Regions from separate parts of the Pseudomonas sp. PVC-5-1 genome, predicted to be linked through region 4. Evidence: riboswitches for the same ligand, from Rfam matches in the RefSeq annotation. Region 4 holds a riboswitch; each other region holds the start of a gene.
What was found. Region 4 has a riboswitch for cobalamin ahead of AC2T3R_RS09605 (TonB-dependent receptor). Riboswitches for the same ligand answer to the same signal wherever they lie in the genome.
Positions count from the first base shown of each region.

Region 1: it holds a riboswitch for cobalamin, as region 4 does, so the genes downstream of both, cobO (cob(I)yrinic acid a,c-diamide adenosyltransferase) here and AC2T3R_RS09605 (TonB-dependent receptor) in region 4, are expected to answer to the same signal.
Region 2: it holds a riboswitch for cobalamin, as region 4 does, so the genes downstream of both, AC2T3R_RS14065 (CbtB domain-containing protein) here and AC2T3R_RS09605 (TonB-dependent receptor) in region 4, are expected to answer to the same signal.
Region 3: it holds a riboswitch for cobalamin, as region 4 does, so the genes downstream of both, cobW (cobalamin biosynthesis protein CobW) here and AC2T3R_RS09605 (TonB-dependent receptor) in region 4, are expected to answer to the same signal.

Region 1 is NZ_CM172024.1:1,312,572-1,314,765, forward strand. Features, by position in the region: gene AC2T3R_RS06050 (hypothetical protein) at 1-361, opposite strand, end outside; cobalamin riboswitch at 529-748, shown strand; gene cobO (cob(I)yrinic acid a,c-diamide adenosyltransferase) at 870-1,481, shown strand; gene AC2T3R_RS06060 (cobyrinic acid a,c-diamide synthase CobB) at 1,478-2,194, shown strand, end outside.
Region 2 is NZ_CM172024.1:3,090,152-3,092,345, reverse strand. Features, by position in the region: gene AC2T3R_RS14075 (cobalamin biosynthesis protein) at 1-258, opposite strand, end outside; gene AC2T3R_RS14070 (CbtA family protein) at 258-944, opposite strand; gene AC2T3R_RS14065 (CbtB domain-containing protein) at 954-1,142, opposite strand; cobalamin riboswitch at 1,236-1,458, opposite strand; gene AC2T3R_RS14060 (GNAT family N-acetyltransferase) at 1,542-2,021, opposite strand; gene AC2T3R_RS14055 (LysE family translocator) at 2,155-2,194, shown strand, end outside.
Region 3 is NZ_CM172024.1:2,666,526-2,668,719, forward strand. Features, by position in the region: gene AC2T3R_RS12075 (ATP-binding cassette domain-containing protein) at 1-30, opposite strand, end outside; gene AC2T3R_RS12080 (hypothetical protein) at 356-715, opposite strand; cobalamin riboswitch at 814-1,026, shown strand; gene cobW (cobalamin biosynthesis protein CobW) at 1,127-2,194, shown strand.
Region 4 is NZ_CM172024.1:2,113,785-2,115,978, reverse strand. Features, by position in the region: gene nhaR (transcriptional activator NhaR) at 1-791, shown strand, start outside; cobalamin riboswitch at 826-1,033, shown strand; gene AC2T3R_RS09605 (TonB-dependent receptor) at 1,143-2,194, shown strand, end outside.

The sequences.
Region 1 (2,194 bases), 800 kb from region 4:
CCTGGCGCGCCAGGGCAGTGGTCTGCTGCAGGGCGTCGGCCATGTCCAGCCGAGCGATTCTTGGCCAGCGCTGACTGACACTGAGGTACAGCGCTTCATCGGCACTGCTGATCGACAGGTCGCAGCGCCCTTCGTGTTCACCTTCGTCGCGCTGCTTCTTGCCGGCAAACTGCTGCAGCGCCGCCAGTTCGGCTTGCCAGGCCGCTGCGGCAAGCAGCCCCGTATTGGCGGCAGCGCCATGCCAGTAAGGTGCTTCGGCATCGCCAGCAAACTGGTTGAAGCGGTCAATACAGTCGCCCCAGCGCTCCAGCACCGGAGCAAGAAACTCCAGGCGCGGGTTGTTGATGATCTGGCCTCGCATGCTGCGCTCTCCTGTTGTAGTTGTGATCGCGTTCAGCTGAAAATGATGGCTATGTGATATCACTGTATTCAGTGTGGCACAACAAGGTGAATTGGCCATTACCCAGGCGGAGCCTGTTCGGCTGCAAAGCGGCCCGCTTCGATTGACGCTCCCGGTCCAACCCTCTAACCTTCGCGCGTGTTTCAGGTGCCCTGCCAGCCCCGACTGGGCAGGGTGAAACTGGGAAGCCGGTGGGTGCCAGCATGGCGCGATTCCGGCGCTGCCCCCGCAACGGTAGGTGAGTCGCGGCCGCGCAGGGCCACTGGGTGCCAGCACCCGGGAAGGCGCGCAGGCCTGGGCCAAGGCCCGCTCACAAGCCCGGAGACCGGCCTGATACTGCCAACGGCATCACGGAGGGTGATGCGCGGTGCACCGTTGCCTACGGCCACGGCCCCTGCGCGTTCTCCGTCTGCCCGCCTTTTATCTGTCGCCGCGCGTTGCCGCGGGCGCCAGCCAGCGGAGAACCCTGATGAGCGAAGCCACCGAACGCGACGAACGCCACCTGGCGCGCATGCAGCGCAAGAAGGCGATCATCGACGAACGCATCGCCAATTCCCCCAACGAATGCGGCCTGCTGCTGGTACTGACCGGCAATGGCAAGGGCAAGAGCAGCTCGGCCTTCGGTATGCTCGCGCGCGCACTGGGCCATGGCATGCAATGCGGTGTGGTGCAGTTCATCAAAGGCCGCAACAGCACCGGCGAAGAGCTGTTCTTCCGCCGTTTCCCCGAGCAGGTGCGCTACCACGTGATGGGCGAGGGCTTTACCTGGGAAACCCAGGATCGCCAGCGCGACATCGCCGCCGCCGAAGCCGCCTGGGCCGTTTCGCGCCAGTTGCTGCAAGACCCTGCCGTGCAGTTCGTGGTGCTCGATGAACTGAACATCGCCCTCAAGCACGGCTACCTCGACCTTGACCAGGTGCTGTCCGACATCCAGGCCCGCCCACCGATGCAGCATGTGATCGTCACTGGCCGTGCCGCGAAACCCGAGATGATCGAGCTGGCCGACACCGTGACCGAAATGGGCATGCTCAAGCACGCGTTCCAGGCCGGTATCCGTGCACAGAAGGGCGTGGAACTGTGAGCCAGTCGCGCCATTGCCCTGCGGTACTGATCGCGGCACCGGCCTCTGGTCAGGGCAAGACCACCGTCACCGCCGCCCTGGCCCGCCTGCACCGCAACCTTGGGCGCAAGGTGCGGGTGTTCAAGTGCGGCCCCGACTTTCTCGACCCGATGATCCTTGAGCGGGCCAGCGGCGCGCCGGTGTACCAGCTCGACCTGTGGATGATCGGCGCCGAGGAAAGCCGCCGCCTACTGTGGGAGGCAGCCGGCGAGGCCGACCTGATCCTGATCGAAGGGGTGATGGGGCTGTTCGACGGCACGCCGTCCAGCGCCGACCTGGCGCGTCACTTCGGCGTGCCGGTACTGGCGGTGATAGATGGCACGGCCATGGCCCAGACCTTTGGCGCCCTGGCCCTGGGCCTGGCACGCTACCAGGCGGACCTGCCGTTTGCCGGTGTGTTGGCCAACCGGGTGGGCAGCCTGCGCCACGCGCAACTGCTGGAAGGTAGCCTGACCGAAGGCCTGCGCTGGTATGGCGGCTTGTCCCGCGAGCGCGGTATAGAGCTACCCAGCCGCCACCTGGGGCTGGTCCAGGCCAGCGAGCTGAACGACCTGGACGCTCGTCTGGATGCCGCTGCCGAAGCGCTTGGCGCCAGTTGCGATGCCGCCTTGCCGCCGCCAGTGACCTTTGCCGAACCCGAGCCGCAAGCCAGTGTCGCCTCGTTGACCGGTGTG
Region 2 (2,194 bases), 980 kb from region 4:
ATGGGCAGCGGCGGAACGGTGGCTGAGTCGGGGTTCGTAGGGTTGCAACTGCGCGGTATCGTACAACACCAAAGGCAGGCCGAGGCGTTCGGCCAGTTGCTGCAAGCCGGGCTCGTCGGCCTTCAGGCTGATGCTGGCGATGCCTTGCAGGTCGGCCAACGCCAGGCCCTGGGTGGCCAGGGCCTGGCGCAGCAAGATTTCCAGCGTATCCGCCGGGCAACCCCGACGACAGCCGAAGCCGGCGTAGAAGGCAGGCATCAGGCCTGGCTGGAGCGCCGGAACAGCCAGGCGCTGAGCAGGCCCAGGGCCAGCCAGAATGCGGCGTTGGTCAGCCAGGAGGCCACTTTGAACTGGGTTTCCAAGGCGGCGGGGGCCAGGCTCTCGTGCACCTCGGGTTGCGGCGCACCGATCACATGGGGAATGACCAGCAGCACAGCGCCCAGCGCCTTCAGCAACCAGTGGCGAGCGAACACCAGCAGGGCCAGGCCCAGCGCGGTGGCACTGGCGGTGCCGATCCACCAAGCCTGGCGTTGCCCCAGGTCGGCTGCGGCAGTACCTGGCAGTTCCGGCGGCAGGCCCAGGGTCGGGGCTAGGCAGAACACGGCGAAGCCGGCCAGGCCCCAGAGTGCGCCGGTGCCGGCTCGCTTGGGTTCACGCAGGCTGTACAGGGCGGTGAGAATCAGGGCGAAGCCGACCGCGACCACCAGGTTGCCGCCGGTGGTGGACAGCACTCGCTGCCAGCCGTCTTCAGGTGCCCAGGCTTCGGCGCTGTGTTCATGCGCTGCCACTTCGCCAGCATGCTCGTGCTCGGCGACGGGGGCCGAGGATTCGTAGGTTTCTGCCTCGAGAATCAGCGGGGCGACCCAAAAGCTCTGCAGCAGGGTCAGCAGCAAGGCCGCCAGCAACCCGCTGAAGCCCGCGGTGCGGGCAATGCGTGTGATCATCGGGCGTACTCAGTGGCAGGGGAATGCGGCGCTGTGGCGGGTGTCGTGGGCGGCGTTGTGCACGGCCTCGATATGCGAAAAGCCGGCGAAGTACACCAGGCACAGGCCCAGCAGGCTGGCGCCGATGGCGATGACGACACGCTGGCTGAGGGTGACGGGGGTGGTAATGCTGTGTTGCTTGGCGCTGGTGACGGGCATGACGCGTTCCTCTGCTTTTTGTGGGCAACGGGCAAGCGCGGCAGCCCCGAGCGTGGCAGCCCAGGGGAATGCAACAGCGCCCGCCCACCGCGGGGTGTTCATGAACGCCAGGCCGGTCTCCGGGCTTGCGAGGAGGAGCCAGGCTCCTGGAAAGCGTCACCTTCCCATGCCGGGGATCAGGCACAGTGGTACAGACGCTTCGCTCGCTTACCGTTGCGGGGGCAGCACCGGCCTTGTCCGGCCCTGCTGGAGGGCCTGTGACGCACCGGTTTCCCGTTTCACCCCCATCGGGGGCACCTGAACGCGAGGCATAAGGAGACCATGGGGCGGGGCTGGCGTCAATTGCCAGAATCGTTTGCGGGCGCTCCGGCTACCCTGTGGGAGGGAACGCGCGCCCGGTCAGCCTCGGGCAAACGCCGCCAGCTTGTCCCCGTCCAGTCGGTAGCGCACCCACTCATCCTGCGCTTCGGCCCCCAGCTTCTGATAGAAGCCGATAGCCGGCTCGTTCCAGTCCAGTACGCTCCATTCCAGCCGTCCGCAATTCTTCGCCACCGCCTCGCGGGCGATATGCCGCAGCAATTGCCGCCCGGCACCGTCGCCGCGCTGCTCGGGCGTTATGTACAGGTCTTCCAGGTAGATGCCGTTGCGGCCGAGCCAGGTCGAGTAGCTGTAGAAATACACGGCAAAGCCGATTGCCCGGCCATCGCGCTCGCACATCAGGCTATGCACGGTGCTGCCCTCGCCAAAAAGGCTGTGCTCGATATCGGCAACGCTCGCGATCACCTCGTGGCGGGCGCGTTCGTACTCTGCCAGCTCGGTGATGAAGGCAAGTATCTGCTCGGCGTCGGCGCGAACGGCAGGACGGATGGTGAGGCTCATGGGACGGCTTCCTTGATCTGATGGTAGCGGTACAGCGATGTGTATCTACACAATTTAGTGAAACTGTATCGGTCGCAGAAGAGGGCGACTCCGTTAGTGTGACAGCACCCATAAAAAAAGTGGATTGCCTGCCATGCTTGCCTCTGCCGACCTGCTGACCGCCTTCGTGCTGT
Region 3 (2,194 bases), 550 kb from region 4:
GTCCAGCGTCAGGATCGACGTGTTCGTCATGCACAACTCCACAAATGCCGCGACATCTCCGGAGCGAACCGGAGGCTGAAGACTGGCCGTCGAAGGGACGGCGGCATCAATGGCGCATTGGACGAACACCTCGTGACAGGGGAATGCGTAGCCTAACGGATAGAGGCATCGTTGTCGCGGAAAACAGATTCCGCGAGTGCGCCGCGTGCGCTGTAGGAGCGGCCTTGTGTCGCGATAGGGCTGCGAAGCAGCCCCAGCAATTTGTGCCACTATGCTGAAACCCTGGGGCTGCTTCGCAGCCCTATCGCGACACAAGGCCGCTCCTACAAGAGCCAGGGCCGCGCATGCCCCTGGTTCAGCGCCCCATCAAGCGCCTGGTCCAGTCGCCCCCGTGGCTCTGCTGGCAGGCCTCTTCACTGTCAAACCGCACATGCCAGGCCGGATGATCCAGCTGAATGCCGGCCTGCTCCAGCGCAAGGCCTGTCAGTGCCAGCATGCGCACCTTCGCGTCGCCCGCCACGGCGGCGGCCTTGTCGGCCTCTCGCTCGAACACCCAGGTAATACGCAGGCTGGCCGGAAAATTCTCGGGCGCGAGACGATGGGTAAGCCAGCTGAAACCGACGATCTCCGCCTTGGCGGTTTCGCAGGCTTCGGTCAGGCAAACCACCAGTTCACGCTCCAGGCGTGCCATATCGCGCTTGTTCAGGGGTTTCACCGGTGGGCCTCGCTGCTCAAAGCCACCACTGTAACGCAGTTGCGCCACTTGCTGTCGGCCAGCCCGACAGCAATGGTTGACCACCCGCCAGCCACTGCGTAGCCTTGCCACTTCGAGGTTCTTCGGCCAGGCCGAAGCTAAGACGGGAACGCGGTACAAGCCGCGGCTGCCCCCGCAACTGTAAGCACCGACAACGGATCGACACAGCCACTGCGCCCGCGCGCGGGAAGGCGTCATCCCGCCAGCCCGCTGCACCAGCGGGTACATGGAACGGTGCGAGCCAGGAGACCTGCCTCGTCACGTTTTCGACTTTCAACCGGGCGGGGTGATCCGGTGGCGAACAAGCCCGGCCGGCCTGGCCTGCGGCTGTCGTCCTGCATGCCCGCGCCAATCTGCCAAGGGCAATGCGACATGAAAACACTGGCCAAGCTCCCCGTCACCATCGTCACCGGCTTCCTCGGCTCGGGCAAGACTACCTTGCTGCGCCACATGCTCGACAACGCCCAGGGCCGCCGCATTGCGGTGATCGTCAACGAGTTCGGCGAACTGGGCATCGACGGCGAAATCCTCAAGCAGTGCAGCATCGGTTGCACCGAAGAAGAAGCCACCGGCCGCGTCTACGAGCTGGCCAACGGCTGCCTGTGCTGCACCGTGCAGGAAGAGTTCTTCCCGGTGATGCGCGAGCTGGTGGCACGCCGTGGCGACCTGGACCATATCCTCATCGAAACCAGCGGCCTGGCCCTGCCCAAACCGCTGGTGCAAGCCTTCCAGTGGCCGGAAATCCGCAATGCCTGCACCGTCGACGCGGTGATCACGGTGGTCGATAGCCCTGCGGTGGCCGCCGGCACCTTCGCCGCCTACCCGGACCAGGTCGATGCCCAGCGCAAGCTCGACCCCAACCTGGACCACGAGTCGCCGCTGCACGAACTGTTCGCCGACCAGCTGGCCAGCGCCGACCTGGTGGTGCTGAACAAGGCCGACCTGATCGACGCCGAAGGCCTGGCCAAGGTCCGCGCCGAGGTGGCTGAAGAACTGCCGCCGGCGGTCAAGGTGATCGAGGCCAGCAGCGGCAAGCTGCCGCTGGAGGTGCTGCTGGGCGTGGGCGCCGAGTCCGAGGCGCACATCGATGGCCGCCGTACCCACCACGATTCGCATCATGACGGCGATGACCATGACGATCATGACCACGACGCCTTCGACTCCATCTCCATCGACCTGCCCGAAGCCGACGAAAGCCTGCTGCTCGACGCCCTGACCCAGCTGGTGGTGGAATTCGGCATCCTGCGCGCCAAAGGCTTCGCTGCCATCCCGGGCAAGCCGATGCGCCTGCTGGTGCAAGGCGTGGGTACCCGTTTCGACAAGCACTTCGACCGCGCCTGGCGCGCCGACGAGCCGCGCATCACACGCCTGGTGCTGATTGGCCAGGACCTTGACGCCGCCCAGCTGGAAGCGCGCCTGCGCCAGGCACTGGGCGCCTGA
Region 4 (2,194 bases):
GTCAGATCAGCCTGTTCGAGCAGACCTATGGCCTGGAGCTGTTCCAGCGCGTGGGGCGCCAGCTGGAACTGACCGAAACCGGGCGCCAGACGCTGATCTATGCCGAGCAGATGTTCCAGCTGGGAAGCGAGCTGGAGGCCATGCTGCGGGCCGGCCCGCAGGAGCAGATCCTGTTCCGCGTGGGCGTGGCGGACGTGGTACCCAAGTCCATCGTCTACCGCCTGCTGGCACCGACCATGGAGCTGGACGACGTGCTGCGTATCAACTGCCGCGAAGACAAGCTCGAACGGCTGCTGGCCGACCTGGCGATCCAGCGCCTGGACCTGGTGATTTCCGACAGCCCCATGCCCAGCCACCTGGACATCAAGGGTTATAGCCAGAAATTGGGCGAGTGTGGGTTGAGCTTCTTCGCCACCCCGGCGCTGGCACACCGCCTGGAAGGCCCCTTCCCCGCCTGCCTGCAGGATGCGCCATTGCTTATCCCCGGGCAGGAGACCGTGGTACGCAGCCGCCTGCTGCGCTGGCTGGGTGAGCAGCAGGTGCAGCCACGCATCGTGGGCGAGTTCGATGACAGTGCCTTGATGCAGGCATTCGGGCAGTCGGGCAGCGGCATCTTCGTCGCGCCCAGCGTGATCGCCGAGGAGGTGTGCCGCCAATATGGCGTGGAGCTGATCGGGCAGACCGAGGCGGTGCATGAGTCGTTCTATGCCATTTCGGTGGAGCGCAAGGTCAAGCACCCGGGAATCGTGGCGATTACCGAGGGGGCACGACGAGAGTTGTTTCACTGGTAACAGGCAGAATTGACGCCCCCGCGTTTCAATGGTCATATGCCCGCCAGTTTCAGGTGCCCTGCGCCGCCGCGCGCAGGGTGAAACGGGAAGCCGGTGCGTCGTGTTGCCCACGACAAGTCCGGCGCTGCCCCCGCAACGGTAAGCGAGCGAACCCTTCGAGATACCACTGTGCACTTGCATGGGAAGGTGAAGGTTTCATGCCCCTCGCAAGCCCGGAGACCGGCCTGGAGCTTCACTTGGCAACCCGCGGTGGGCGGGCGCAGGCCGGTATCCGTGCGTGCGCCTGCGTGCACGGTGCGCCTTTGCGTGTTTTCCACCGGGATCCATTCATTCCTGCAGTAGTGGAACGACATGTCCCGTATCTTCAAGCTTCACCCCTTGGCGGCCTGCCTGGCCGTTTCCCTGCCGGCCCTGGCCGATGACCTCGAGCGACAACCACTGGCCCTGCCCTCCACGGCCATCACCGACACGCTCGACAGCCACGCCATCGACCTGGCCACCCCGACCCAGGCTGGCTCGCGCCTGGGCCTCAGCGCCCTGGAGACACCGGCCAGCACCAGCAGCATCAGCGCCGAGCAGATCCAGCAGCGCAACAACCTCACTGTGCAGGACGCGGTGACCCGCTCACCGGGCATCAGCTACATCGGCTCCCCGGGCGACGGCGGCACGGGCCTGTCCGCCCGCGGTTTTACCGGGCACGGCTCGGTGATGACTTTGTTCGACGGCGCACGCCTGTACACCGGTGCCGGCACCCAGACGTTCCCGGTCGACCCGTGGATGGTCGAGCGCATCGATGTCATTCGCGGCCCGGCTTCGGTGCTGTATGGCGAAGGCGCCACCGGGGCGGTGGTCAACGTGATCCCGAAAAAGCCGTTTGCCGGCGAGGTACGCAACCACCTGCGCCTGGGCTACGGTTCGTGGGACCGCCAGCAGCTCGGCCTGGACAGCGGCGGCAGCCTCGGTGAGCGCCTGAGCTACCGCCTGGCCCTGAACCAGCAAACCGGTAACGGTTGGGTCGACCGCACCCCGTCACGCAGCCTGGCGCTGAGCGCCGCGCTGCGCTTCGATGCCAGCGACGACCTCAGCTTCACCCTCGCTCACGACCGTGGCGATGCGCAGCCTGCCAACTACTACGGCACCCCGCTGATCGACGGCCACTACCGCAGCAGCCTGCGCAAGAAGAACTACAACGTGCAGGACGACGTGCAGCATTACGTCGATGAATGGACACGCCTGAATACCGACTGGACGTTGAACGATCACCTCAGCGCCAGCAACCAGCTGTACTACATCAAGAGCCGCCGTCACTGGCGCAATGCCGAGGAGTACAGCTGGGATGCCGGGCGCCAGCAGCTGCTGCGCGGCAGCTATCTGCAGATCAAGCACAACCAGGAACAGTTCGG